Regions from separate parts of the Janthinobacterium sp. B9-8 genome, predicted to be linked through region 1. Evidence: predicted binding sites of a transcription regulator. Region 1 holds the regulator's gene; each other region holds the start of a gene.
The links. The regulator sigma-54, encoded in region 1, starts transcription at its own class of promoters, with help from an activator protein. The targets are predictions, from matches to a motif close to TGGCANGNAANCTGCTTT.
Positions count from the first base shown of each region.

Region 1 (9,997 bases):
GCATCGGCACCAGCCAGTTATCCCGCAGCGTATATTCATAAACTAAGCCAAGAATATAGCTTTCGTCGGGCTTCCAGGGGTCGTGCGGGGCGAACGAGGGCCAGAACCACAATGCAAGTAAAGCCAAACAAGCCCACTTCCAATCAATCTTTAAATTCATCCCTTATCCCCCCAGCGCTGCATCAGCTGATGCGGAATTTGGAACTGATCCAATATCCTTGCCACCACAAAATCGACTAAATCGGCGATGGTTTTAGGGTGGTGATAAAAGCCCGGATTAGGCGGCAAGATCACCACTCCCAGCCTTGCTAGCTTCAGCATATTCTCCAGATGCAGCACCGAAAAAGGTGCTTCACGTGGAACAACCACTAATTTTTTGCCTTCCTTAATCATCACATCCGCAGCGCGCTCTAATAAATTATCCGAAGCGCCCACCGCAATCGCCGATAAAGCGCCCATGGTGCAAGGGCAAACAATCATGCCATCGCCAGGGTTAGAGCCGGATGCCATCGGGGCAAACCATTCTTGCTGACCAAAAACTTGCAGCTTTGATTCATCAGTAACGCCGTAACGCTGGCGAAAAAGCACAGCCAGATCAGCCGCGCGCGAAGGCCAGGTTTCATCTAGCTCTTGCTTGGCCACAATTTGCGCCGCCTGGGTATAGAGCACATGCACGGTGCAACCCGCCGCCAGCAAGCATTCCAACGTGCGCAGGCCATAAGGCAGGCCGGATGCGCCGGTAAAAGCCAAAGTTATTGTTTTCATTTAAAACCTATTAAAACGATGCAACACCCAAAGGTCTGTAAACACAGAGAACACGGAGTTTAAAAACAGACCGCAGAGAAAACCAAATCAATTGATAGTTATAACGCTGTGTATTTTTGTAGGGCGGGTGAAACCCGCCAGCCCTATCAACTTAAGCAGAATTCGTAGGTTGGGTTAGCAGTCTGCCTACGAGGTTTACCTCGCCCAGCGATATCTCGCGTAACCCAACCTACGCACTTTTTGAACGTTTCACTCACGAGCCAGCAGCTTTGCTGCAATCACCCCATTTACCACACCAAATACCAAGGCTGCAGCAGCAAACAGGGGCACTAAATGGATGATGCCATTATGCGGAATCAGCCAGAGCCGCGCTAATAAAAGCTGCCCTGCCATATGGGCAAAGGCGGCAACCAGCGAGTGCGATACGGGGCCGAACCAGCGCCTAGGCAAGTGATTCACAGCGGCCAAGGCTAAGAGGCTGCTTAGCCCGCCCATCAAGCTCATAGCAAAACCGGGGGATAAAAAACCGCCCAGCACAATACCACTGCCGATGATTCTGAGCATGGAAATCCACGCAGCATCGCGCCAGCCAAAGCGCCAGAGCGCAATCAGGGTGATGATATTAGCCAGCCCCGGCTTAATACCGGGAATAGGCGAAGGAATGCCCGCCTCCAGCACCGATAAGGCAATCGCCAGCGCGGCATAGCGGGCAATGCGCACATCGTCCAAACTGGGTTTGATACGGATTTCAGTAACTGAGGCTGTCGAATTCATGAGGACGCGAGCCTAAAAGCTCGATGCTGATTCGGTTAGGCAGGCAAATCGCCATTTGGCCAGCCTGATCCAGCCAGCCCATGCGCACACAATATTGGCGCGGGCTGGGGTCACGGCTAATACGTACCCGGCCCGATTTTACTTCTACAGAGGTAAACCCAAGGGGGCCAGCCACTTGCACCGTGCGCTCTGCGTTTAAATCCAGCACGGCAAAGACTTTGCCCGCCTGATAAATACGCACCCGCGTGGCACTCTCCTGCTGCCAGCTCCAAAAGCCCAGATACACCACAAAAGCCAGCGCCAGTAAGGAAAACGGCCAGTCTCCTGGCCACATTACCCTAAGCATCTCCCGATTTCGAGAGGGGCGTATTTCAGGCATGCTGCTCACGGTGCCTAAGCAATACCTGCCGATGCTCAGCAAAGTATGCCGCTAATTGCTCCGCTAAATAAACCGAGCGATGCTGGCCGCCGGTGCAGCCAATCGCTACCGTAATATAGCTGCGATTATCGGCTTCAAACTCTGGCAACCAAGCTTCCATAAATGTTTTGATATGGCTTTGAAAACGCCCAACCACCGCTTGCCGCTCTAAGAAATCAATCACGGGCTGATCTTTACCCGTTAAAGGGCGTAAAGATTTATCGTAATAGGGGTTGGGCAGGCAGCGGGCATCAAACACAAAATCGGCATCCATTGGCAAACCATGCTTAAAGCCAAAAGATTCAAAAATCACCGTGAGTCTGGAGCGGTCCAGCGCCACAAACTGCCGAATCCAGCTGCGTAGCTGATTAGCCGATAAATCACTGGTATCAATACGATGGGCAACTGCGGAGAAATCAGCCAGCATTTCACGCTCTAAGCTAATAGCCTCGGTCACCGTTAATGTGCCACTAGAGAGCGGATGGCTGCGCCTTGTTTCAGAAAAGCGCTTCACCAGAGTGTCGTTATTCGCTTCCAGAAACAGCATTTGCACATCAAGCCCCAGCTCAAACAGGGCTTCAAGATGATTGGGGAAGCTGGCAAAATTATGAGCGCTGCGCACATCAACCGAAATGGCAATTTTGGGATAGCCATCTTCATCCAGTAATGCCGCGGTTTGTGGTAGCAAAGGCGCAGGCAAATTATCGATGCAAAAATAGCCAAGATCTTCTAAAGACTTAAGTGCAACGCTTTTACCCGCCCCTGATAAACCAGACAATAAAATAACCTGCTGCTGTTTCACTCCCCATCCCCATTATTTTGTATATTTTTGTGTAGCTTATATTTTGATTCTTGCATAAACACCCTGCATATTGGGTTAGCGACTTATTCGCCCATCTCCATAAATTTTTGGTGTCTTTCAATAAATTCACGCGTGGAATCAATACCGCGTAATTGCAAAATATAATTTCTAACCGCAGCCTCAACCAAAACCGCTAAATTTCGACCGGCCGCCACAGGAATCACCAGCTTGCGAATCGGCACGCCAAGGATATCTTGTGTGGCCGCCTGCATTTGCAATCGATCCATCGGGGCGACTTTCTCGCCACCCGCCTTGGCCAGATGCATAATCAGCTTGAGTGTTTTACGCGGCCTGACGGCAGTTTCACCGAAAATAGTACGGATATTCAATACGCCAATTCCGCGCACTTCGAGGAAATCACGCAACATCGGCGGGCAGCGCCCTTCCAGCGTTTCCGGATTAGTGCGATAGACCTCAACCACATCGTCTGCCACAAGGCCGTGGCCACGTGAAATCAGCTCCAACGCCAGCTCGCTCTTACCCATCGACGATTCGCCAGTCAGCAAAACGCCCACTTCCAGCACATCCAAAAACACCCCGTGCAGATGCGTAGAAACCGCCAATGCCTTCGAGAGGTAATAGCGTAGTACATCCATCAAATAGGGGGATTGCTCGGGGGAGGTGAGCAGCGGCACATGAAAACGCTCAGAGGCTTCGCGCAGGCAGTCGCCCACAATCTGGCCATTGGCCACAATCACAGCAGCCATTTCATTAGAGAACAGCCGCGCGAGGGATTCTCTTTGCGCCTCGGGGCTAAGCTGCAGCAGATAAACCGTTTCTGCCACCCCAAGCACCTGAATGCGGTTGGGGTGGATAAAATTCAGGTGGCCGACTAAAGAGAGTGTTGGCTTTTGCTCAGATGCATCATTAGATAGCAGATTATTCGCACCCGATTGCCCTGCTACCCACGTCAGTCGCAGCTTCTCGGCGTTATCGATAAAAAGCTGTCTAACTGAAATCTGTGGCATAAGGCTCCCAAGTACTGATTAGCTTCCAGATTTGGCCGGGTTCGGTGGCCGCCAGCAGGCTCTCGCGCAATACTTTATCTGAGAAAAGCTGAGCCAGTTCGGACAAAATTTGCAGATGTAAATCGGTAGCGTGAGCAGGCACCAGCAACACAAATACCAAGGAAACCGGTTTGCCATCAGGCGCGTCATAAGGGATAGGCTCATTAAGCCGTACAAATGCGCCTGTAGCTTCTTTCAAACCTTTAATCCGGCCATGCGGGATGGCAACACCTTGCCCAAGCCCTGTGGAACCAAGCTTTTCCCGGGCAAACAGGCTATCAAAAATAACACTGCGGGCAATACCGTGGCTATTCTCAAACAGAATGCCGACTTGTTCAAAAATACGTTTTTTGCTGCCGACTTCCATATCAAGGAAGACATTTCCGCTAGGCAAAATTTGGGCGATCAAGCTCATTGTAGACAGACCAAAACAGGGACGACACCCATTGTAGCGCCGTCGTTTAAAAACAAAAACGGGAACCTGAGTATTCCGGTTCCCGCTAAGGTGAGAAAAGTCGCTTTATTCAGCGGCAGGCTGGTGCTGCTTAATGGATTCGTTACGATGATCCATCGATTTTTCTTTGTGCTTCACAACTTGTCGGTCTAGCTTATCGGCCAGCAAGTCAATGGCTGCATACATATTTTCATCCGTCGCTTCGACGTGGATATCGCGGCCGCGAACGTGAACGGTTGCTTCAACCTGATGTTGCAGTTTCTCCACGGATAGGATGACATTAACGTCAATTACATTGTCAAAGTGTCGAATGACCCGCTCCATCTTACTGTTTACATACTCACGGATAGATGGGGTCACTTCAAGATGATGGCCACTGATATTCAAATTCATAGGGTTACTCCTTCCGTTGGGGCCTTACAAACTTTTGCGCTGACTTACTGGGTAAATCTGCAACGCTTCACGGTATTTGGCAACGGTGCGCCGGGCTACCACAATACCTTGAGCGGATAATGCTTCTGCCAATACGCTATCACTTAAAGGTTTTTTCTTATCTTCTTGCTGCACCATCTGCTTGATCAATGCTTTGATCGCTGTAGCAGAACACTCTCCTCCGGCATCCGTATCAACATGGCTACCGAAGAAAAACTTAAATTCATATAGGCCACGCGGCGTAAGCATATATTTTTGCGTGGTTACCCTAGAAATAGTCGACTCATGTAAATCTAGCTCTTCGGCGATATCTCTGAGCACTAGCGGGCGCATCGCCACTTCACCGTGTTCAAAAAATGCGCGCTGCCGTTCTACAATCGCTGTGGCTACTCGCAAAATGGTATCAAATCGCTGCTGCACACTTTTTACTAACCAACGTGCTTCTTGTAACTCTCGCGCTAAATGGCCGCCATCGCCTTTTTGTAAGATATCTGCATAAAGGCGATTCACGCGCAATTTAGGCATCGAAGCATCGTGTAATCTAACCCGCCAAACACCGCGTACTTTTTGTACAACGACATCAGGGCTTACATATCTAGGCGATGCTACAGACCATTGTGCGCTTGGCCTAGGGTTTAAACTTACAATCAATTCTTGCGCTGCTTTTAACTCAGCATCCTCGCATTTAAAAGCCCGTTTAAGCCTAGTGTAGTCCCGGCCAGCTAATAAATCGAGTGAATTTTCGGCAATCTGCAAGGCTAAATCACGGGCGGCGCTCACTGGCTTCTGGCGCAATTGTAAGCATAAACAATCAGCGGTATCTCTTGCTCCAATTCCCAAAGGCTCTAAATGCTGTAAGCGAATTAAAGCAATTCTTAAGTCATCAAGTTCGAGTTCATAATCTTGGATAAGTTCCTCTGGCAGCTGAGAAAAGACATCTTCTAAGGATTGAGAAAGAAACCCATCTTCATCCAATGCCTCAATCAGCATCAATAACAAGGACTTATCCCGATGCGACAAAGGCAGCAAACCTGCTTGCTGCAGCAAGTATTCGCGTAAATCTAAATCGCGGGCGATATTGCTGGCCGGATCAAAATCATCGTCATCATCCGAGCTCCCGTGGCTTGTGCCTTCCCAGCGTAAACCATCGTCTTCACCCATTTCCCACTGCGGCTCTGCTTGCTCTGCCTCGCCAGCAGCGGCTTCTTCGCCACGCTCCAATAACGGGTTTTCGCTCAGATACTGTTCAAGCTCTTGTTGAAACTCAAGAGTGGAAAGCTGCAGCAGCTTGATAGCCTGCTGCAACTGAGGAGTAAGATTAAGTTGCTGGGATAACCGCAGCTGCAGGGTTTGTTTCATTTACATGCGGAAATGTTCACCGAGATAGACCCGACGCACACTTTCATTTTCTACAATATCTTTCGGAGCACCAGACGCCATCACCGCACCTTCGGAGATGATGTAGGCACGATCGCAAATACCAAGGGTTTCACGCACATTATGATCAGTGATCAAGACACCGATTCCACGTTGCTTTAAAAAACCAATAATACGTTGAATATCCATCACAGCAATCGGGTCTACCCCTGCAAATGGCTCATCCAGCAAGATAAAACGCGGGCTGGCGGCCAAGGCACGGGCAATTTCTACCCGGCGACGCTCGCCCCCTGATAAGCCCATTGCACCTGCATCACGCAAATGATCAATGTGCAAATCGTGCAGCAGCTCATCAAGCCGGGCGTTTATTTCATCGCGATTTTTACAATGCAATTCAAGCACTGCAGTGATATTTTGTGCCACTGTCATTTTACGAAAGATAGACGCTTCTTGTGGCAAGTAGCCTAAACCTCGCCGCGCCCGCTGATGAATGGGTAAATGGCCGATATCCTCGCCATCCAGCGTAATACGCCCGCCATTCATCGCGACCAGACCCACAAGCATATAAAAACTGGTGGTTTTACCCGCGCCATTAGGGCCAAGCAAACCTACCACTTCTCCACTTGAAATTTCCATAGTGACATCACGCACCACGGTTCTTTTTCCGTAACGTTTTTCTAGCTGCTCCGCTCGTAAAGAACTACTCATGGTGCAGGTGCCTTTTTCGGTGTAATCACGATATTGACGCGCCCGCCGCTCTCTGGTTTGCTCTGCGCTTGATAGGCTTCATTGTTTAAATCGTAAGTAATCAAATCGCTATGAATTTGATCTTCCCCACGTTTCACCCATGCCTTATCAATCAACTTAAGAATGCCGGTGCGCCCGTCATAATCAAAACGCTGCGCTTCGGCATCCACCCAATCATTACCGCCATCCATTTTCTGCCGAAAGCGAACCGGCCCGCCATTGCCAGCAACAAATTGATTGCCCGCCTCATCCTGACGTACCGTCAGCTTATCAGCCCGAATGCTGAGTGTGCCTTGGGTCAGCACCACATCTTTGCTACAAACGCTAGCCTGCGTTTTTTGATTCATTACACAATTTGCAGCAACAATATTGATCTGTTTTTCCCGGTCTGCTTTTTCTGCATATACAGAGCCTGCCAGCAGCATGAGTAAAACAACTTTAACGGGTGCGAATCGGCTCATAGCTCATCCTGACTTTAGATTTAAGTTCTAGCGTTTCAGCCTTGGAATCAGCAATAAAACCGACTGATTCAATAACATACGTGCCCATCACTGCGATTGCCGGCGCTTCTGAGCTGGCAAGTCCTTCCTGCGGTAAAACGCGCATATCACGCCCATTAATCGTTAACTCTGCTTGCGTAGCACTGGCCGATCTAACCATTTTAACCATGCCGGGAAACCAGACTTCACTCCCCTGTTTTATTGATTTAGCACGCTCGCCAGTGACTTCTAAACGAGGCTGATCAGGGGCGGTATAGCGTAAATGTGGTTTTTCCAGCCAGGTGATATCGCCAGCGGGCAAATGAGAAACATGGGTGGCGGTTAGCAAAGACAAGGGGCGTCCATCTTCACCAAAACGCACTGCAGTGGCTTTATCTACTAGCATATCGGGCTGATTTGCATTAATTGCAACCGCAGAGCCAGGTAAACTTGCCGCTCTATCGAGCAGCCAAGTCAGGCTACCCAACAAAACAACAAGGGCCAGCGGTAGCAGGCGAGTAGTCCCCGGCACTGCCATCAGGCGAGGTAAGGCGCCATAGCGGCATCAAACGTACCTTGTGCTTGCATCAGGTATTCGCATACTTCGCGCACGGCTCCCCGCCCACCCGAGCTGCCCGTAATATAGTGAGCATGTTTACGCACTAACTCCGGAGAATCAGGCACCGCTACCGCAAAAGCGACTCTGCGCATCACCGGAAGATCAATCACATCGTCGCCCATAAAACCACAGACATCCTGGCCAACTCCAGCGGCTAGCAGTAAATCTTCATAGCTTGCCCGCTTATCGTGAGCGCCCTGATAAAGAAAATCCACCCCCAGATCTTTGGCACGTTTCTCAACTAGCAAAGAAGTACGGCCGGTAATAATGGCTAATTTCACACCGCTGGCGCGTAACATTTTTAGCCCGTGACCATCCAGCGAGTTAAAAGCTTTTAGCTCTTCACCCGCATCGCTGTAATACAAGCTGCCATCGGTCATCACACCATCAACGTCAAAAATCATTAAGCGCACCGCTTTTGCCATATCAGTCATTATTATTTTCCTATTTGTCATTTAGCTGCTTTTGGCACTTTTTAAAACGGGAATAACAGCCTGCTGCAATCCCACACAAGCCTGCTCCGCGCTATATATGTGCATTTTAAACCACTCGTGCTCGCAGCAGGTCGTGCATATTAATCGCCCCGACCAGCACACCCGCATCCAGCACCAATAAACCATTCACACGGCGTGCATCCATTTGCTGAACAGCCTCCGCGGCTAATTTACCCGCCTCAATCGTGGCAGGAGCTAAGGTCATTACGCTGGAGACCGAAGTATCACGTACATCGACGCCCTGATCCAGTGCGCGGCGCAAATCGCCATCGGTAAAGATGCCCATCAATTTACCTGCAGCATCCACCACCGCGGTCATACCCATGCCTTTCTTGCTGATTTCCAGCAGCGCATCGCGCAATAACACATCGTGCTGCACTACAGGCAAAGCATCACCGGTATGCATTAAATCGCGCACGAGCACCAATAAACGCCGACCTAAGCTGCCGCCCGGATGCGATAAGGCAAAGTCTTCAGCCTGAAAGCCGCGCGCTTCCAGCAGGGCCACAGCCAGTGCATCGCCCAAGGCAAGTGCCGCCGTAGTACTTGCGGTAGGCGCCAGATTCAGCGGGCAGGCTTCTTGCACCACACCCGAATCAAGATGCACGGTCGATTGTTTACTTAAAGTAGATTCAGCATTGCCCGTCATGGCAATCAAAGGAAGGCCTAAGCGTTTTAGGCTTGGCAGCAGGGCAATCACTTCATCGCTTTCACCCGAATTAGACAAAGCCAGCACCACATCACTGCGGGTGATCATTCCTAAATCACCGTGTGCCGCTTCGGAAGGGTGAACAAAAAAAGCAGGAGTGCCAGTACTGGCCATGGTGGCTGCTATTTTTTTAGCAATATGCCCCGACTTGCCAATCCCGATCACGATCACCCGCCCCTGGCAGGAAAGAATCAGCTCGCACGCTTTAACAAACTGATCATTCATTCGCTCGGCCAGCGCGAAAACAGCATCAGCCTCAACCCGTAGCACGCGACGAGCGCACTCGAGGATAAATTCAGCATTTTTCATATGCGCGAAAGTATAAGAGAAGCAGGCCCTCTCCCGCCACCTGCGTCTGCTGGCAATATGCCAATCAGGATCAATCTTCTTGCAAATACTACCTTCAACGGCTTGCTGCCAGCAGCCTGCCGAACTAAAAACGGATCGACTGCGAGGGTAAAAGGTAGTACCTGAAATGAAAAAAACGCTAGGATGTAACCCTCCACTTTTAATTCACAAGAGAAAAACGAACTCAGCCTATGTCCATTCAACTATCTTCGCTCTTGCTCTTGCTTGCCGCAGCCGTTTTAACGGTGGTGCTTTGCCGTCGCCTAAAGCTGCCAGCCATGCTTGGCTACCTAGTTGTTGGCTTATTAATTGGCCCCCATGCCCTTGGCTTTATTGCCAGCAGCGATGAGGCCACTCATCTGGCCGAGTTTGGTGTCGTTTTTTTGATGTTTACATTGGGACTGGAATTTAATCTTGCCCGGCTCAATGCCATGCGCCGCATCGTATTTGGCTTGGGTGCAATGCAAGTCATGAGCATGCTGGCTGTCGTCATGGTGATTTGCCTGCTGGCC
Region 1 is NZ_CP014222.1:4,143,213-4,153,209, reverse strand. Features, by position in the region: gene VN23_RS18755 (ArnT family glycosyltransferase) at 1-160, opposite strand, end outside; gene VN23_RS18750 (flavin prenyltransferase UbiX) at 157-765, opposite strand; gene VN23_RS18745 (Gx transporter family protein) at 1,015-1,539, opposite strand; gene VN23_RS18740 (NusG domain II-containing protein) at 1,514-1,873, opposite strand; gene rapZ (RNase adapter RapZ) at 1,911-2,759, opposite strand; gene hprK (HPr(Ser) kinase/phosphatase) at 2,843-3,787, opposite strand; gene ptsN (PTS IIA-like nitrogen regulatory protein PtsN) at 3,768-4,241, opposite strand; gene hpf (ribosome hibernation-promoting factor, HPF/YfiA family) at 4,347-4,673, opposite strand; gene VN23_RS18715 (RNA polymerase factor sigma-54) at 4,698-6,071, opposite strand; gene lptB (LPS export ABC transporter ATP-binding protein) at 6,072-6,797, opposite strand; gene lptA (lipopolysaccharide transport periplasmic protein LptA) at 6,794-7,297, opposite strand; gene lptC (LPS export ABC transporter periplasmic protein LptC) at 7,275-7,853, opposite strand; gene VN23_RS18695 (KdsC family phosphatase) at 7,853-8,368, opposite strand; gene VN23_RS18690 (KpsF/GutQ family sugar-phosphate isomerase) at 8,475-9,446, opposite strand; gene VN23_RS18685 (monovalent cation:proton antiporter family protein) at 9,677-9,997, shown strand, end outside.

Region 2 (9,997 bases), 610 kb from region 1:
ACGGTGTAATCATGCGGAGTTGCCAGTGCTTGCGGGCCAACTTCGATCAGGGTTTGCAATAGGCTTTCGGCAAAGCGGTCTTGCACCGGCGCATTGGCTGGATAAGTTAAATATTGCTCGACCACATGCACAAAGGCATCCACCGCGCCGTTGCCAATTTGCCGCGCTGGCAAGCTATAGGTTTTAGTAGGATCAAGGATGGCAAACTGAGGAAATACATGGCGATTCATAAAGGGCAGCTTGGTCTTGGTTTCGCTGCGAGTAATCACCGAGCCATTATTCATTTCCGAGCCGGTAGCGGGCAGAGTCAGCACCGCGCCCATCGGCAAGGCAGCTTTAATATGCTGGCCGTGTGAGGTCAAAATATCCCAAGGCTCGCCTTCATACAGGGCCGCAGCGGCGGCAAACTTAGTGCCATCAATCACCGAACCACCGCCCACAGCCAGCAGGAAATCAATTTTCTCTGCTTTAATCTGCGCCACGGCTTTCATCATGGTTTCATAAGTTGGATTAGCTTCAATGCCAGAGAACTCAGCAACGCTATGGTTTTTTAAAGCTTCCATCACTTCGGTGTAAGTGCCATTTTTTTTAATACTGCCACCGCCATAAAGTACGAGGACACGGGCTTTTTCAGGTACGAGAGTGGCCAACTTAGCAATCTGGCCTTCGCCAAAAACGATTTGAACGGGGTTGTAAAATTCGAATTGCTGCATGGGAAATCCTTTGAAGTTAACGATAAATAGACCAGTCGTCTAGAATGCATATCAAAAAAATCGGCAACGCTGCCGAAGTGTTTATTACAAATATTGTACTCAGGAAAAGCTGAGCCCTAATTCGCTTTGGGCGGTACAAGCCGCCGTTTTTTTAAGCCTTGGCAAAGTTATTCTCCGCCTTGGCCATTAATAACAATAAACCTGCGCGTAAGCACAAAGGCGTGCCCACCCTACAAATCTTTCACACCCAAAAGGTAACAAGTGGTTTGCATGGCGGTATCTAGCGCACTGCTATCCTGACGTATTTTGGTCAGCAGGCTGGCCCCCAACCACATCTGATACAGCATCAAGGCCACGGACTGTGCATCCATATCTGGCGACAAAGCCCCATCACAGCGTGGTTCATCCAGCCACTTAGCTAGACGATCGATTACATCATTAGTTCCCTGCTTAAAAACTTGCCGCATGGGTTCAGATAAATCAGCCACTTCTGCGGAAAGCTTGACCACCATGCACTGATTCGCTTGGCTACATGCGCCTTGGGACATCAGCCAAGTACGCCAGTAGTGCATCAGCCGCTCGCTACCGCAATCGTATTGCGTCTCTAAAGATTGCATAAGCAGCTGATAATTAACAAAATAACGCTCTAAAAGTGCACAACCAAAGTGCTCTTTTGAAGGGAAGTAATGATAAAACGAACCTTTAGGCACTTCTGCTGCCGTTAAAATCTCGGCCAGCCCCACGGCGGAAAAACCCTTACCCCTGAGGATGGATTCGCCCACTGCCAATAAATGTTCGCGTGTATCTTCGTGTTTTTTCTTTGCCATGGACGCAGTCTCTCACAAGAATAGACCGGTCGTATAGTTTTAATTTACCGAGATCATGATTATGCAACGGAAACCCAAGTCTTGAACCACGGAGGGCACAGAGAACACAGAGTTTCACGGAGGAAACCATTTTTTAAAGCCATTTGCTGTGCATTTTTGAGCATTTTAAAACACAGGAACCTAGATTTATATCACGGCTCGAGGCACGGGGCTTAAATCTCCCCTTGAAGCCGCAACACAAGGAACAAGCGGGTCGGGGGAGCGCTTGGGAGCGAGGAACGCCGCCGACTCGATTGCCCGCAGCTGAGGGGCCTTCGTGCTGGTCGGGGCGGCCTCTTTGCGTACTATGATTTCTTGCCGTTCAGAAATTAAATACTTCGCGGGGATGCCGCACCTAAATCAAAGTGCCGAAGGCACTAAAAATAGCCTTTTTGAATTTACTTAACCCGAACGCCCACTCAACATTAATCCAACAAACCTTCAAACAAAGGCGTCGATAAATAACGCTCGCCAAAGGAAGGAATAATCACTGCAATCAGTTTACCTGCGTTTTCAGGCCGTTTGCCCAGCTCGATGGCGGCCCAGGTTGCGGCTCCTGCGGAAATCCCTGCCAGAATGCCTTCTTGCGTGGCAAGGGCACGCGCCGTTGCAAAAGCGTCTTCATTTTTTACCCGAATCACTTCATCGTAGCTTTTAGTATTGAGTACATCGGGAACAAAACCTGCGCCAATCCCTTGAATAGGGTGCGCTCCTTTCTGCCCGCCACTCAGCACAGGGCTAGCATCGGGCTCAACCGCTACTGCTTTAAATGAGGGTTTGCGCGCTTTTAATACTTCCGAGACCCCCGTGATTGTTCCGCCTGTACCCACACCTGCCACCAGAATATCGATCTGGCCATCGGTATCATTCCATAGCTCTTCAGCGGTTGTGCGGCGGTGAATTTCCGGGTTGGCTGGGTTTTCAAACTGCTGTGGCAAAAAGTAATTGCTGTGCTCAATCACCAAGGCTTTTGCTGTAGCAATCGCACCGCCCATTCCTTCTGCGGCAGGCGTCAGAACCAAAGTAGCGCCATAGCCGCGTAATAATGCACGGCGCTCTTTAGACATACTTTCTGGCATAGTGAGCACTAGTTTATAGCCCCGCGCCGCGCAAACCATCGCCAAGCCAATACCGGTATTACCGGAAGTTGGCTCCACAATCACCGTGTCCGGCCCGATCAGGCCAGCGGCCTCAGCAGCATCGATCATCGCCACAGCAATGCGATCTTTCACCGAGTGTGAAGGATTAAAGAACTCCAGCTTTGCTACAATCGTTGCCCCGCTTGCTTGTGCAACACGATTTAACTTCACTAAAGGCGTATTGCCGATCAGATCGGTAATACTATTGGCGATTTTCATACAGCATCCTTGTCGTCTGTTCAATAAAATATAGTTGATTGTAGCGGCAATATAATTAACAGATAAAGTGACTAAAAAATCTAAGGAAAGATCAATGAAGGTTTATCGCGTTGGCGGTGCTGTAAGGGATAAATTGCTAGGCCTGCCGGTAAGAGATATCGATTGGGTGGTGGTTGGCAGCACGGCAGAGGCGATGCAAGCATTAGGCTACACGCCTGTTGGCAAAGACTTTCCGGTATTTTTACATCCCAAGACGCACCAGGAATATGCCCTTGCCCGCACCGAACGCAAATCCGGCCACGGTTACAAAGGCTTTACCGTGTTCGCAAGCGAAGAGGTTAGCTTAGAAGAAGACTTGCTCCGCCGCGACCTTACCATCAATGCAATCGCCGAAGACGACGCCGGCCAGATCACAGATCCATTTAATGGCCAGGCCGATCTACGTGCCAAACTATTACGTCATGTGTCCCCCGCTTTTAGCGAAGACCCCGTGCGTATTTTGCGCCTCGCCCGCTTTGCTGCCCGCTTTGGGTTTGATGTGGCGCCAGAAACGCTCGCCCTGATGCAGGAAATGGTAAATAGCGGTGAAGTCGATCATCTGGTGGCAGAAAGAGTGTGGCAGGAATTGGCCAAGGGGCTGATGGAAGACACGCCATCCCTGATGTTTGAAATGCTCCGCCGCTGCGGAGCGCTGGCCCGCATTGCGCCAGAAATCGACGCACTGTGGGGCGTGCCGCAGCGTGCCGACTATCATCCGGAAATCGATACCGGCGTGCATGTGATGATGGTGCTGGACTACACCGCCAGCCAAAACTGGCCGCTTGTCACTCGCTTTGCTGCGCTTTGCCATGATTTGGGCAAGGCCATCACCCCTACTGATATTTTGCCAAGGCATATCGGCCATGAAGCACGCGGTGTGGCCCTCGTTGAGGCTTTATGTGAAAGATTGCGCGTGCCCAGCGATTGCAGAGATTTGGCTCGCATGGTGTGCCGTGAGCACACGCATGTCCACACCGCAGAACAACTCCGCCCCGCCACCGTGCTGGAGGTTTTTCAGCGCTGTGATGCATTCAGAAAGCCCGAGCGCTTTAAGCAAATGCTCGACGCCTGCCTCGCCGACGCGCGCGGGCGCACAACTTTTGAAAACTGCGAATACCCGCAAGCTGCCTATTTATTACAACTGCTGGCCGCAGCCAATACCGTAAACAGCGGCGAGATTGCCCAAAGCTGTGAAGATAAAACGCAAATCCCAGAGAGGATCAGACAAGCCAGAATTGCTGCGATTCGTGACACGAGCGCTGGCAAACCCAAACTTTAAAACACAAATGAGAAAGTCTGCTCATCCCAAAAAGAAAAGCCCGCCAGTTGCCTGGCGGGCTCCACAATACGCTACACATCCATCAGACAAGCAGTAAACCGATACCTTTTAGAGAGAGAATTGGAGGACACCTGTCTAATTTGCTTGCAGCGAACTGCTCATGCTCTAAGGCCACGGAGGCCTTAGAGTTTTATCTATATTAGTTATATATTATATGCCTTTTCACCGTGGCTCGTCACATCCAAGCCTTCGCGCTCTTCTTCTTCCGGTACACGCAGGCCAATCAACAGATCAACCAGCTTAAAGGCAATAATTGAAACCACAGCCGACCATAGCAAAGTTGTACCTACGCCGATAGCTTGAATTTTTACTTGTGCAAGAATCGAATAATCTGCGGCCACTTTATTGCCCACATAATCCCAGATGCCTGTGCCGCCCAAATCTGGTGAAGCAAAAATACCGGTTAAGATCGCCCCCAGAATACCGCCCACGCCATGCACACCAAACACATCCAGCGCATCATCCGCGCCTAGTAAGCGCTTCAGACCATGCACGCCCCACAGGCAAATCATCCCAGCCAGCAAACCAATCACCAAAGCGCCGCCTACACCCACAAAGCCGCAAGCAGGCGTAATGGCTACCAAGCCTGCTACCGCTCCAGATGCCGCGCCTAGCAATGAAGGCTTGCCTTTAAGCATCCACTCTGCCAGCAGCCAAGACATGGTTGCTGCTGCAGTCGCCAGCCAGGTATTAATAAATGCCAGCGCCGCAATGCCATTGGCTTCAAGCGCAGATCCGGCATTAAAACCAAACCAGCCAAACCACAATAACGATGCGCCAATCATGGTCATAGGCAAGCTATGTGGCGTCATGGCTTCACGACCAAAACCAATCCGCTTGCCCACCATAAACGCGCCCACCAAACCCGCTACCGCCGCGTTGATATGCACCACCGTACCGCCTGCAAAATCAAGTGCGCCTTTTTGGAATAAGAAACCGGCAGTGGCAGTGGCGGCATCAGCAGCAGCCTGTGTGAGGTAAGCATCCGGGCCTGTCCAGTACCAAACCATATGTGCCATCGGCAGGTAGGAGAAAGTAAACCAAAGCACGCAGAAAGCCATCACCGCAGCAAACTTAACCCGCTCGGCAAATGCCCCCACAATCAAGCCGCAGGTGATCGCCGCAAATGCACCTTGAAAGACGACATAAATCAGCTCAGAGATGCCCACGCCTTTGGTAAAGGTTGCAGCAATTGAATCCGGAGTCACACCTTGAAGCATCACTTTACTAAAAGAGCCAAAGAAAGCATTGCCTTCAGTAAACGCCAGCGAATAACCGTACACCACCCACAGCACTGAAATCATCGCAAATACAGAAAACACCTGCATTAGCACCGACAGCATGTTTTTAGAGCGAACCAAGCCACCGTAAAACAGAGCAAGGCCGGGGATAGACATCAAAATCACCAAGGCGGTGGAGATAAACATCCACGCGTTATCCCCCTTATTAATGGTATCCACGATGGCGACGGGGGCGGACGCGGCCACTTCAACCGCAAACCCCTGTGCCGCTAATCCGCCGAGGGCGAGTGCTGCAAACAATTTGTTCATCGTCTCTCTCCTGCGATTTTTTAATTAGATGGCATCTTGACCAGTTTCACCGGTACGGATCCGCACCACATGTTGCAGATCAAATACAAAAATTTTGCCATCGCCAATTTTGCCGGTATTGGCCGCTTTTTCGATGACTTCCAGTGTTTGTTCCAACTGATCATCCCCAATGGCGACTTCTACTTTTACCTTAGGCAGAAAATCCACCACATATTCAGCACCACGATAAAGCTCGGTATGCCCTTTTTGACGACCAAAGCCCTTCACTTCAGTCACGGTTAAGCCCTGAACGCCAATTTCCGACAAAGCTTCGCGAACTTCATCGAGCTTGAACGGCTTAATAATCGCAGACACGAATTTCATGGGGTGCTCCTTTTAAAAGGTGGGGTACGATCAGAGATCAGCACAAAGCATGCCAAGCAAGAAAAAGCTCTGTTTTCATGGGCTTAAAAATCATGTGGGCAGGTGATGCACCAACAATAGACGTTCCATGGTGCACTGCAACTTAAATTTGCACCAGAGTGGTGCAATCTAAAAATGGCAAGCTTCTGCTAAACTTAAATGCCAAACCAACACCGTTGCGGTGCCGGCACAAAAAGCACAACATTGAGAGCTGTTGCTTTAGCCCTGAAACGCGATAAAAACAAACCACCCCACAAACAGTGCCGCAACAATACAAAGGATATTCAAGATGCTTAAAGATAAATTTTTTGATGAAATCGCCAGCAAAATCACCGAAGCGATTGCAGCCAGCCCAGCCAAAGATATGGAAAAAAACGCCCGCGCCATGATGGCATCGGCTTTTACCAAAATGGATTTAGTCACCCGCGAAGAATTCGAAATCCAGCAAGAAGTGCTCGCCCGCACCCGTGAAAAACTGCATGAGCTGGAAGCCCGCATCAACGAATTAGAAACCAAACTTCACGCTAACAACCCGCAAGACGCACTATGATTTTTGGCCGAAAAACGCCAGAAGCATTACACATCAACACAGAGCGCTTAAAGCTTGTGCTGGCCGAGCCTGCACAAGCCGTGGTTTGGGCAAAATTCCAGCAAGAAAACCGCCACCACCTTGCTCCTTGGGACCCACAAAGGGATGAAGACTTTTTCACTCCTTTTGCATGGCAGCTCAGGCTAGAAAATGCTCGGCTACAATATCAGCAAGGCACAGCCATTCACTGGGCTTTGCTCGATCAGCACAGTACTGAAATGCTGGGGCAATGTAGTTTCAGTAATATCGTGCAAGGGCCATTTATGGCTTGTCATCTTGGGTATTCTTTAGCAGCAGCGGCAGAAGGCCGGGGGCTGATGAAAGAGGCACTTGATGCAACGATTCATCATCTGTTCAGCACCCGGGATTTACACCGGATTATGGCAAACCATCTGCCGCAGAATCTACGCAGTGCCAGACTCTTACAAAGCCTAGGGTTTGAAAAAGAAGGTTATGCTCGTTCTTACTTAAAAATTGCAGGGCAATGGCAAGATCATGTTTTAAATTCGCTGATTAATCCGGCACATTAAGGAGAGGAGCGGCTTGCAGCTGCGAAGCAACCAGAGTGACCTTACACACTGTACCAAGCCATATTGCAGCCTGTACCATGCGCCACTTTTAAAGATGAAAGTTTATCGAAAGGAAGCATAATAATGAATAAATATGCAGCAGAGTTTATAGGCACATTTTGGTTAGTGCTCGGTGGTTGCGGCAGTGCCGTATTAGCAGCCGCCTTCCCCGCCCTGGGGATTGGCTTTGTAGGTGTTTCTTTAGCTTTTGGTCTTACCGTACTAACCATGGCCTACGCGATAGGCCATATTTCTGGCTGCCACCTTAACCCCGCCGTTTCTATCGGCCTCTGGGCGGCCAAGCGCTTCCCCGCCAATCAACTTATCCCTTATATCGTTGCCCAAGTTTTAGGCGGGATTGTGGCAGCAACCGTGCTGTATTTTATTGTGACCGGCAAAGCAGACTTTACGACCCTAGGTGGCTTTGCTTCAAATGGCTACGGTGACTACTCACCGGGCAAGTTTTCAATGGCTGCCGCGCTGATCACGGAAGTGGTGATGACCATGATGTTTCTGATCATCATCTTGGGCGCTACAGACAAACGTGCTCCACAGGGCTTTGCACCGATCGCCATTGGTCTGGGACTCACACTGATTCACCTGATCAGTATTCCTGTGACCAACACCTCGGTCAATCCGGCACGTAGTACCGCAGTTGCGCTATTTGCGGGTGACTTTGCTATCGGCCAACTCTGGCTATTTTGGCTGGCCCCAATTGCCGGAGCCATCTTAGGTGCCGTGATTTACCGCTTTATTGGTAGTGAAGATCACAGTCTGCTTAATTAAAGCGGGTCGTGCAGCCTGTCGGATTTAAGCGATGTCCGCTAGAAAATGTCCGGCAGGCTAATAAAGGCGCGGCTTAATCCCGAGCGCGCTATGTTGAGTTACTTTTGAACAAGGATGCAGCAATGAAAGCTATACCAGACGGCTATCACACAGCAACGCCTTACTTAATAGTCAACGATGCAGTTAGCGCCATTGCGTTTTATAAAAGCGCCTTTAATGCCATAGAAGTGATGCGCTTAGCCGACCCAAGCGGCAAAATCGCTCACGCCGAAGTTAAAATTGGCGATTCATCCATTATGCTGGCCGACGAGCATCCAGAAATGGGCTATATAAGCGCAGCCACTTTGGGTAATTCACCAGTGAGCATCATGCTGTATATAGCAAATGTAGACGCTGCTTTTGAGCAAGCCATTAAACACGGTGCTGTTGAGCTACGCGCAGTCAGCGATCAGTTTTATGGCGATAGAATGGGCACATTAAAAGACCCGTTTGGCCATATCTGGAGCCTTGCTACACATATTGAAGATGTTTCCCCAGAAGAAATCGACAAGCGCTTTGCAGCGTTTTTTACTCAGTAAAACGAATCCCATAAGCGCAAAAAAGCCGATCTATACGTAGATCGGCTTTTTTACTTATTGGGGTTGCGGAGCCGGCCGATAAGCCGGGTTTTGTAGCCTTGAGTTACCCCAAGGTGACAGTCATTCCTCTAGGCCCAGCATTGCTACTGGGCTCGTGCAACCTACCCGTAGACTCGGCGGGCCACCTCAACGTCTACTGCTTGGTCTTGCTCCGGATGGGGTTTACCCTGCCGTCCGTGTTACCACGTCCGCGGTGCGCTCTTACCGACAAACCTTGCGGCCTGCATCCCTGACGGGAACACCTTTTCACCCTTACCTGATCCCAATCCGGCCTTGTATCAATAAAGGCTTTTAACTTGGGCCATCGGCGGTTCAGCTCTCTGTTGCACTTTCCGTCGCCTTGCAACGCCCGGTCGTTAACCGGCATCCTGCCCTATGGAGCCCGGACTTTCCTCCCCCATACCCTAAAAGTATGGCAGCGACTGTCTAGCCTGCTCCGCAGCGGCGGATTATCACACCTCTGGGGCTGCTTGTGCAAATGGCAAACCGCTTATTTGTGATAAATCACCGGCCATTTGCTGTGCTTTAGCGATTCCCCGTTGGCTGGCAGGGAAATATGCGAACACAAAGCGACGAGTGGTTTCGCCATCTTCGCGATTAATCAGGCTAAGCCACACGCTATCCTTGCCAAAAACATTAGGCTCTTGCGTGAGCTCTACCCGCTCAAAACCACTCACGGGCTCGCTTTTCCTCCATACCGGCACAAGCCCCAGCAACATGGTACGACGCTCCAGAATAGTGCCGTCGGTATATTGCTCGCCCGGCAGCGCCCAGAACATCAAGCCCAAGACAACCATGGAATACCAGAACACGCCAAAGAAATGATTTTCAAAGTGCACCGAATCGATCAAGGGCTGGCCCCACCAAGCGACGGCAATCATCGCCACGCCAAACATCCACCAGCCGGGTTTTGACACGGCACGGCTAACTAAAATCGTTTTCAAACCAGCTTCCAATGGATTTCTTCCCCGGCGCGTAAAGGCACAACATTGTGCTCACCAAATGGATAGCTGGCTGGCACTTGCCAGCTTTCTTTAAGCAAAGTGACTGTATCCGTGTTTTCTGGCAGGCCATAAAAAGCCGGGCCATTTTTAGAGGCAAAGGCTTCGAGTAAATCAAGCGCTCCGACCGACTCAAACGCTTCGGCA
Region 2 is NZ_CP014222.1:3,532,440-3,542,436, forward strand. Features, by position in the region: gene VN23_RS15945 (iron-containing alcohol dehydrogenase) at 1-713, opposite strand, end outside; gene VN23_RS15950 (TetR/AcrR family transcriptional regulator) at 944-1,540, opposite strand; gene cysK (cysteine synthase A) at 2,005-2,937, opposite strand; gene VN23_RS15960 (multifunctional CCA addition/repair protein) at 3,032-4,255, shown strand; gene amt (ammonium transporter) at 4,459-5,865, opposite strand; gene glnK (P-II family nitrogen regulator) at 5,890-6,228, opposite strand; gene VN23_RS15975 (accessory factor UbiK family protein) at 6,557-6,817, shown strand; gene rimJ (ribosomal protein S5-alanine N-acetyltransferase) at 6,814-7,386, shown strand; gene aqpZ (aquaporin Z) at 7,510-8,211, shown strand; gene VN23_RS15990 (VOC family protein) at 8,334-8,789, shown strand; RNA gene rnpB (RNase P RNA component class A) at 8,853-9,287, opposite strand; gene VN23_RS16000 (hypothetical protein) at 9,302-9,793, opposite strand; gene pyrC (dihydroorotase) at 9,790-9,997, opposite strand, start outside.
Region 2: the regulator sigma-54 is predicted to act here: its motif matches at 6,266-6,283, upstream of glnK (P-II family nitrogen regulator).

Region 3 (9,997 bases), 860 kb from region 1:
CAACGATGATTTTCTTCGGTGTGCCTTCGATAAACTTCTGCACATGTTCATGGCCCAGCGCCAGCGCCTCAATTTGCTCTTTTGGCGTGTCCTTGGCAACGCGAATGCTGCCACGCAGTTTACCGTTGACCTGAATCATCATTTCAATTTCGTCTTGCACTAGCGCTGTAGTGTCAACGACTGGCCAGCTTTGATTCAGCAAGTTGGAATCCGGTACCAGTGATGCCCAGATCGATTCGCAAATATGCGGCACGATCGGAGACAACATCAGCGCGGCGGCTTCCAGCACTTCCTGAGCGATTGCCTTGCCAGCATCGTTCGCTAGCTGGCCCTTATTGAGCATGCTGGAGTAAGTATTTAACAGCTCCATTACAGCGGCAATCACGGTATTAAATTGCTGACGGCGGCTGTAGTCATCGCTCACTTTGCCAATGGCAGTGTGCAGGGCAAAGCGCAGCGCTTTTTGCTCCTTGCTGATTTCGCCTGCGGCATATTTCGCTACCACGCCGGTGCTGACATGATCAAACGACAGCTTCCAGAAGCGTTTCAAGAAGCGATGTGCGCCTTCTGCACCCGCATCCGACCATTCCAAAGATTGCTCGGGTGGCGAGGCAAACATCATAAACAGGCGGGCGGTATCTGCACCGTATAGATCAATCAGCTCTTGCGGATCAACGCCATTGTTTTTGGATTTGGACATTTTTTCGACGCCCGCTACCATCACAGGCAAGCCATCGGCCTTGCTAACCGCCGAAATCATTTTGCCCTTGGCATCGCGCTCGATTTCTACATCGGCAAAGTTAATCCAGTCTTTACCGCCGTTATCCATATCGCGGTAGAACGTTTCGCACACTACCATGCCTTGTGTGAGCAGCTTTTTAAATGGCTCGTCGCCAGAAACCAAGCCTTCATCACGCATCAGCTTGTGGAAGAAGCGCGCATACAAAAGATGCAAAATGGCGTGTTCAATGCCGCCGATATACTGATCAACCGGCAGCCAATGATCAGACGCGGCTTTGTCTACTAAGCCGGTTTCGCATTTTGGTGAGGCATAACGAGCGTAATACCATGAGGATTCGACAAAGGTATCCATCGTGTCGGTTTCACGCTTGGCTGCTGCGCCGCACTTCGGACATGTTGTTTCGTAAAACTCTGGCATACGGGCCAAAGGCGAGCCAGCGCCATCTGGAATTACATTCTCTGGCAGCACAACGGGCAAATCTTGCTCTGGTACGGGCACATCACCGCAAGCATCGCAATGAATAATAGGGATAGGGCAGCCCCAGTAGCGTTGGCGGCTAATACCCCAGTCGCGTAAGCGGTACTGAGTTTTTGGCGCGCCCGCATTTTGAGCAGATAGCTTAGCCGCCATTGCGTCATATGCTTGCTCGAAATTCAGGCCATCAAACTCGCCAGAATTAAACAACACGCCGTGCTCGCCGTAGGCGTCTTGCCAAGGCTCGGCTACGTCTCTGCCTGCTGAAGTTTCAATCACGGCCTTAATCGGCAGATTGTATTTATGGGCAAAGGCAAAATCGCGCTCGTCGTGCGCAGGCACGGCCATGACTGCGCCGGTGCCGTAATTCATCAGCACATAGTTGGCAACCCACACCGGCAGTAAATCGCCTGTCAGTGGATGACGTACTTTGTGGCCGGAATCCATGCCTTTCTTTTCCATGGTTGCCATATCGGCTTCAGCCACGGAGCCGCTTTTGCATTCGGCAATAAAGGCTTGCAAGTCAGCATTGCCCACGGCTGCTGAAGTTGCCAGCGGGTGCTCGGCAGCAACGGCCACATAAGTCGCACCCATCAGGGTATCTGGGCGAGTGGTGTAAACGGTGAGCGAATCGATGCCGTTTGACGCGGCAGCCAGTGGGAAAGTCACATCCATACCGCGTGACTTACCAATCCAATTGCGCTGCATGGTTTTAACTTGCTCGGGCCAGCCATCTAGCTGATCCAAATCTTGCAGCAATTGCTCGGCGTAATCGGTGATCTTGAAGTAATACATCGGGATTTCGCGCTTTTCAACCACTGCGCCAGAGCGCCAGCCGCGCCCATCCACCACTTGCTCATTCGCCAATACGGTTTGGTCAACCGGATCCCAGTTTACTGAGCCATTCTTTTTATAAATCACGCCTTTTTCAAATAGGCGGGTAAATAGCCATTGTTCCCAGCGATAGTAATCTGGCTTGCAAGTGGCGATTTCACGATTCCAATCCACAGCCAAGCCCAAAGATTTGAGCTGGGTTTTCATATATTCAATATTGGAGTAAGTCCAAATCGCTGGAGCCACTTTGTTTTTCATGGCGGCATTTTCAGCAGGCAGGCCAAAGGCATCCCAGCCCATAGGCTGCATGACATTAAAACCATTCAAAGCATGGAAGCGTGAGAGTACATCGCCTATGGTGTAGTTACGCACATGACCCATGTGCAGCTTGCCACTTGGGTAAGGGAACATCGATAGACAATAGTATTTAGGCTGACCGGCCTTTTCGATGGCCGCAAAAACCTGATTTTTTTCCCAATGCTGCTGGGCTGCAGCTTCGATGGTAGACGGTGTATAGAGCTCGATCATGCCTAAGAATCCAGTTGTACTTTCACAAAGCCGATGATTATATCCCGAATGTTTGCGCTTCGGGTTTCATAAGGAAGTTGATATGCGTTTAGTGCTTTTAATAGGTTTATTACTTACTTCTTTTGCCTATGCCGACCCGGCCCGGGTGGAATCGGTGCAATTGCCAGCATGGCTGGAGCGGGGAGGGGTGAAAAAACCACTGGCACCGCAAATACAACTATTGCCTAGTGACCGTATTATCACCGGTGCAGGAGCAAGGGTGTATGTGCAGCTACCCGAAGGCAGCCGGGTGAAGCTGGGTGAAAATGCTAATTTACAGCTTGATCAGCTCAATGAGGCCAATGGTAAAGACGGCAATGTATTTAAAGCGGCACTGAAAATGGTAACCGGGGCTTTTCGTTTTACCACCAATACCTTGAATAAATCTGCGCAAAGAGATGTGAGTGTCACCGTATCTACCGTGACAGCGGGGATACGCGGCACGGATTTATGGGGCAAGGCCGATGTAGATAAAAACGTAGTTTGTCTGCTGGAGGGAAAAATTGCGGTTGGGGCTGAGGGGCATCCGCAGGTGGAGCTGACCGAGCCTTTGAGCTTCTATATTGCACCGCATGATAAAGAGCCCTTGCCAGTTGGCAAGGTAGAGCCGGAGAAACTTAAAAAGTGGGCCGCTGAAACCGAAATAGAAGGCCATGCAGGTGCAATCAGCCAACAGGGAGCATGGCGTATTGTGTGGGGTAGCTACGCCAAAATCGATCAGGCGTTGGCTCTTTACGATAGCTTGCAGGTGGCGGGCTATCCGGTAAAAATCCGCAGCCAGTCTAAGCGTCATCGTGTGGTGCTGGCGGGCTTGGCTTCCAAGGCCGATGCACAGGCCGTTGTTGCAAAAGTGCACCAGCAAGTGGCAACTCCGCAGGCAGAAATCGGGCGTTAGTTGATTGAAATAGAGGGTGGGCACGATAGAGCGGTGCCCACCCTCTATTCTGCTTACTTTAAAGCTTTATCCAAAGTGGCTTTAAATGCTTCTGCATTTTGAAATCCCACGGTAGAAAACTGCTCTTTTCCTTGCGGATCAAAAAAGATAATGCCTGGTGGGCCGAATAGTTTAAAGCGTTTGAGTAGGGCTTTATCTGCGTCGGTGTTCGCAGTGACATCGGCTTGTAAGAGGCGCATTTTGCCCATTCTGGCGGCAACTGTTGGGTCGGTAAAAGTAAACTTTTCCATCTCTTTGCAAGACACGCACCAGTCGGCGTAAAAATCGAGCATGACGGGCTGCTTGCTGTTTGCCAGCTTCTCTTCCAAATCAGCAACCGATGTGACGCGCTCAAACTGGCTGTGCGGGGCAGCAGCTTGTGCAGCTATCCCTTGAAAGCCTTGTAGCGGCTGCAATGGATCACGGCCGCCACTTAAAGCACCGATCAGCATGGCGGAGCCTGCTAATAAGGCAATGACGCCCAAGCCTTTGCAAAAACGTGGCCAGCCTGCGGTGTGGGGAGGGAGTGGATCGAGTGCATGCAAGAAAACGGCCGAGATAATTAGCAAAGTGCCCCAAGCCAGCATGGAAAAGAGAGCGGGTAATACCGGGGAGACCAGCCAGATGGCCACGCCTAGTAGCAATACGCCAAATACTTTTTTGATGTTTTCCATCCAGCCGCCAGCGCGGGGCAGGGCAGATGCGGCGCAGCCGACAATAATCAGCGGCACGCCCATACCGAGCGCCATTACAAATAAGGCCACGCCACCGAGCAAGGCATTATGTGTTTGCGCAATATAAAGCAGAGCGCCCGCCAGTGGTGCTGCTACGCAGGGGCCGACAATCAGCGCCGATAAGGCTCCCATAATCAGTACGCCAAGCAGGGAGCCGCCTTTTTGCTGATTGGCGCTATTGGATAATTTGCTTTGCAAGCTGGCAGGCAATTGCAGCTCGTAAAAGCCAAACATCGATAAAGACAGCAGTACAAACACCATGGCAAAACTGCCTAACACCCAGACATTTTGCAAGGCGGCAGAGAGGAGCGAGCCGGATAAGCCTGCGGCAACCCCAGCCAGGGCATAGCTTGTTGCCATGCCTAATACATAGGCGAGAGATAAGATCAGTGCACGTTTCTTGCTGATGGCCTTGCCCTGACCCACGATAATCCCCGACAAAATCGGCATCATTGGAAAGACGCAGGGAGTAAGCGCCAGCAGAAGGCCGAAGCCAAAGAAGCTAAGTAGGATCAGCGGTAAATTGCCGCTGCCTAACAGGCTAGTCACCGAGTCGGTATCGGGTGCTTCTTCAACTGGGGCCGTGGTGGCTGCCGCTTGAACAAGGGGAGCTTGAATACTTGTTTCAGCGACGGCCACAGTATCTGGCGTGATCGCAACTGCTTGCACTGGTGCAGGTGTCGCTTCTACGAGCTTGGCTGGAGCGGCTGGCAGTTTAATATCTGTTACTAGCTTGGTTGTGGCGGCTGGTAGTTTGATATCAGCAACTTGGGTAATGGGCGGATAGCATAGCCCTGCATCGGCGCAGCCTTGTGAAATCACCGTCAGCTTAAACGAAGTAGCGGCCGCGTTTTTGATTTGAATCGGCAGCAGCACTTGCTGGCGATACGTTTCTACTTTGCCAAAGTTAGGATCATCATGGCTCAGCGAGGGAGGGAACTTGGGCGCTGCCAGCTCTACACCAGAATCGGCCGATATTTTAAGTTTGTTTTTATATAGATAGTAGCCGTCTGCAATGGCAAAACGCACTTCTACCGTTTGATGGTCTTTAGCTTTGGCACTCATTTTGAGCGCTTGTTCAGGCTCTAAAAAAACCGGATCCTCGGCCCAGGCCTGACTAAAGCTCAGTGCCAGAAGTGCGGCGCATAGCGTGCTTTTAATGGTTTTAAACATGGTTTCTCTGTTGAAGCGTGTTGGGTGGGGACAAGCTGCGACGCGAATTAAATCTAAATACGTTTTCATTCTCAAGCCATGGTTTTCGGAGTGTGTGAAACGACGAAGTCGTTGCGCACCAAGAGCTGGCGCGCAAGAAAAACACGCGCACACCTTAAGCAAGATCACTTATTTAATCTCTTAGCGATATCCTGCCACAGTATAAAGCTTATCAACCACGTAATTTAACGCCGGAATGTCAATTTCAAGAGCGCGTTTGTTGAGGCAGCGCTCGCTGACTGTGTAGCCTGCACCGTAGTACTGGCCGCTGTTCCCGTTAAAGTGGCGCTGCCATTGGCATTAAGCTGCAGATTCAGCTTACGTGGCGCGCCATTCGCATCCAGTTTTACCCATGATTCGATTTGTACGTCGCCACTTTTGAGCAAATCAGCCTAGCTGATTCCGGCTTGGGCATTGCAAGTGCTTTGACCGGCAAGGGTAATGCTTGCGCGGTTTTTGCGATCAGGGACGAGTGGGTTTGCGAGTGGCCATTTACAGAATAATATTTATTCTCATTAGCAATAAGCTATTTCACTGTCAAATTAAAAGGCGTGCATTAAATGGTGCAGTGCGGTGTTTTTGCTTTAATTGAGTCATTGGTCAGTAAAATAGAGGCGTTGCAAGCTTTAGGTGAATTATTACCGCACCTTAAACGCGCGCTTTATCTTGCAGTGCATCATTTTGGCGCTAGGTAGATCGCTGTATCATTTCTGCACTAAAAGCGTTTTTCTTGCCAAAGAAGGTGCTGATGAGCCGCTGGGTTGCTTGTTTTTCTAAAATAAAGCAGGGCACGTTTATTGCTGGATGAGCCCTATCCCTCTGCTATTGGCTTTATTATGCTGCGCATACTTTTAGTCAACGAAAGTCCAAAATCATCGAAAGCGCTGGGGCAAGCCTTGCAAGATGACGCTTATACGCTGCTGCCAGAGCTCAATAGCGCTAGCTGCCTATGGCAGGAAGCCAAAAAATCCCAGCCCGATCTGATTCTGATCAATACCTGCGTCCCCTCTCAAACCCTGCTTGAGCAGCTGCAAGCGATGCGTGGCGCTGTGCCGGTATTGATGCTTGTAGAAGGGCTGAATCAAGTGCAGATTCAGGCCTCTTTGCAAGCAGGGGTAAGCCATCTGATCGATTGTTTTGCAGCAGAAAAATGGGCAGGCGCGGTGATGATGGCTTTTGCTCAATTTGAGCAAAGCAAAGCTTTGCAGCAGCGAATTAGCCTGCTTGAGCAGCAATTAGCCGATCGAAAAGTGATCGATCAAGCCAAAGGCCTATTGATGGATAAACGCCGCTTAAGCGAAGGCGAAGCCTACGAAACCCTGCGTCGCCAAGCCATGAAACAGGGCATGAAGCTGGGGGATGTGGCAAGGCAAGTCTTGGCGATGGCGGATTTGCTGGGGTGATACGCCGTGTCTTTTTTTGCGCGGGCAAGATAAAGCTTTTTACCCCCCCTACAAAGTCTGTTTTGTGCAAATCCTGTGCAAGTCTATGTTGCGCTGCGTCATTCTGGTGCGGTGCATTCTTTTCTTTTTGGTGCGGCCTGAGGGCTTTTTATTCTATCTGTTTGATTTTTATGTGTTTTTGTTTGTTTGTTGCGGCTGGCATAGCGTTTGCTACGTAATGATATAGGGCCAGTAGGCCCACAAAGATTCAAAGCTTAGTGCAATGATGCGCTGGGTGTGGGGAAGGTCAATGGCGGCCCATCTCCCTCGAGGACAACGGCGTCCCTCCACGATTGTGGCGGGACGCTTTTTTTTTTGCAGTCTTTCTAGAGGTAGACATCATGGATCGTAGCTTTTGGCGTTCAGGCCATACTCCCACTCTTCTTACTGCTTTTCTCTATTTTGATCTGAGTTTTATGGTCTGGTATCTGCTTGGCCCCTTGCAGATACAGATTGCCACGGCGCTGAGCTTATCGACCAGCGAGCGTGGCCTGATGGTGGCCACGCCCATCTTGGCGGGGGCTTTGCTGCGCTTGGTTTTAGGCGTGTTTGTGGATCGCATTGGTGCCAAGCGCACGGGGTTTTTTGCGCAGCTGATTGTGATTTTTGCGCTGTTAAGTGCCTGGCAGCTCGGTGTGCATAGCATGGCAGAAGCGCTGCTACTGGGTGTGTTTCTAGGCTTTGCAGGCGCTGCATTTGCGGTGGCTTTGCCGCTGGCTTCCCGCTGGTATCCACCGCAGCACCAAGGCACGGCGATGGGGATTGCCGGGGCGGGCAATTCTGGCACCGTGTTTGCCGCGCTGTTTGCGCCGGTGTTGGCGATTATATTTGGCTGGCAAAACGTGTTTGGCCTAGCAGTGATTCCTCTTCTCTTTGCCTTAGTGCTCTATACCGTGTTTGCCAAAGATGCACCTGGGTCGGTTAATCCTAAAAGCATGAGCGACTACGCCAAGGTATTAAATAATAAAGATGCTTGGTTATTTATGGGCTTTTACGCCATCACCTTTGGTGGTTTCTCTGGCTTTGCCAGCGCCTTGCCCGGCTACTTTCATGATCAATTTGGCTTTGCACCCAAAATGGCCGGCTGGTACACCGCGGCCTGTGTATTAGCAGGCTCGGCGATGCGCCCGCTCGGCGGTGTGATCGCCGACCGAATCGGCGGTACTCGCACCCTGCTAATTGTTTATGTTTGCTCGGCTGTGTTGATTGGCCTCACCGGCCTTGGCTTAGGCGGATCTAGCGTGGCCGTTTGCCTGTTTGTTGGCGCGATGCTCTGCCTTGGGGCGGGCAACGGTGCGCTGTTTCAACTGGTGCCACAACGCTTTGGCAAAGAGCTGGGCGTAATGACCGGCCTGATCGGCATGGCCGGTGGCGTAGGCGGCTTTGCACTGGCAGCGGGCCTTGGCATGGTGAAACAAGCCACCGGCAACTACAGCCTGGGCCTGTGGCTATTTTCTTTTCTATCCCTCATCGCATGGTACGGCCTCTCCGGCGTGAAAGTACGCTGGCGCAGCGCGCTGGGCGGTGATTTGGCTCAGGCAAGGATTTAAGAAGTTTTAAAAACGCTGTTTTGATCTGTGCTGAACAGGTAATTGAATGAGCTAAATCTTGGACCACAGAGGACACCGAGCAGCACAGAGTTTCACAGAGGAAGGCATCTATCGTGAAGAGGACTCTGCGGTGGAGGCACTTAAAATATTTGATTTTCTCTGTGTAACTCTGTGCCCTTTGTGCTCTCTGTGGTTCAAGGTTTAGCAAAATATATAAATAACATTTATGTAAAGGATCCAGCCATGACTAAACCCAAGCTTGTCGTTGTCGGAAACGGTATGGCCGGTATTCGTACGGTGGAGGAGCTGTTGGCTCTTGCGCCTGATCGCTACGACATCACCGTGTTTGGCGCAGAGCCGCATCCTAATTACAACCGTATTTTGCTCAGCCCAGTGCTGGCGGGTGAGCAGACTTTTGATCAGATCGTGCTCAATCCTTTGAGCTGGTATAGCGACAACCATATCACTCTGCATTTGGGCAAAACCATTGCCAAAATTGATAGGGTGCGGCGGGTGGTTATTACCGAAGATGGCGTGGAGGAGGGCTACGACAGGCTGCTGCTGGCTACTGGCTCCACGCCTTTTATCCTGCCTGTTCCGGGCAAAGATTTAAATGGCGTGATTAGCTACCGCGATATTTATGACACCGAGGCGATGATTGCCGCTGCCAAAGTTAAAAAGCACGCCGTGGTGATTGGCGGTGGTTTGCTAGGGCTGGAGGCCGCCAATGGCCTGATGCTGCGCGGTATGGAAGTCTCTGTGGTGCACTTGGGTGATTGGTTGCTGGATAAGCAGCTGGATATTACGGCTGGCAAGTTATTGCAGGATTCTCTTATCGCCCGAGGTTTAAAGTTTTTGATGGGCCAATCCACCGCCGCTATTTTAGGTAACGAAGCTGGAGAAGTGGTAGGCGTGCGCTTTAAAGATGGCAGCGAGCTGGCAACTGATTTGGTGGTGATGGCCGTAGGGATACGCCCAAATACCAAGCTTGCCGAAGCGGCAGGTCTGTTTTGCAAAAATGGCATTGTGGTGAGCGATGCCCTGCAAAGTTATGACCCGCGCATTTACGCCGTGGGTGAATGCGTCAACCACCGTGGCGTGGCTTACGGCCTAGTTGCCCCCTTATTTGAAATGGCCAAGGTGGCTGCTAATCATCTGGCGCTGATGGGCTACGGGCAATACAAGGGCTCGGTGCTTTCGACCAAGCTAAAAGTCACCGGCATCGATTTATTCTCGGCCGGGGATTTTATGGGCGGCGATGAGTGCGATGAGATTGTGCTGTCTGATCCTGCCGGTGGTATTTATAAAAAGCTGGTGATTAAAGACGACAAGCTGGTCGGTGCCTGCCTCTATGGCGATACCACCGACGGCGCATGGTATTTCAAGCTGCTGCGCGAGGGCCGCATTATTAGCGATCTGCGCGATACCCTGATGTTTGGCGAATCCAGCGTCGGGGACTCGGGCGTGCAAGGGCAAAGCCGCGCGGGCGCGATGCAAGATAAGGACGA
Region 3 is NZ_CP014222.1:3,284,305-3,294,301, reverse strand. Features, by position in the region: gene leuS (leucine--tRNA ligase) at 1-2,578, opposite strand, end outside; gene VN23_RS14775 (FecR domain-containing protein) at 2,661-3,512, shown strand; gene dsbD (protein-disulfide reductase DsbD) at 3,566-5,527, opposite strand; gene VN23_RS14760 (ANTAR domain-containing response regulator) at 6,334-6,900, shown strand; gene VN23_RS14755 (nitrate/nitrite transporter) at 7,281-8,489, shown strand; gene nirB (nitrite reductase large subunit NirB) at 8,733-9,997, shown strand, end outside.
Region 3: the regulator sigma-54 is predicted to act here: its motif matches at 6,284-6,301, upstream of VN23_RS14760 (ANTAR domain-containing response regulator).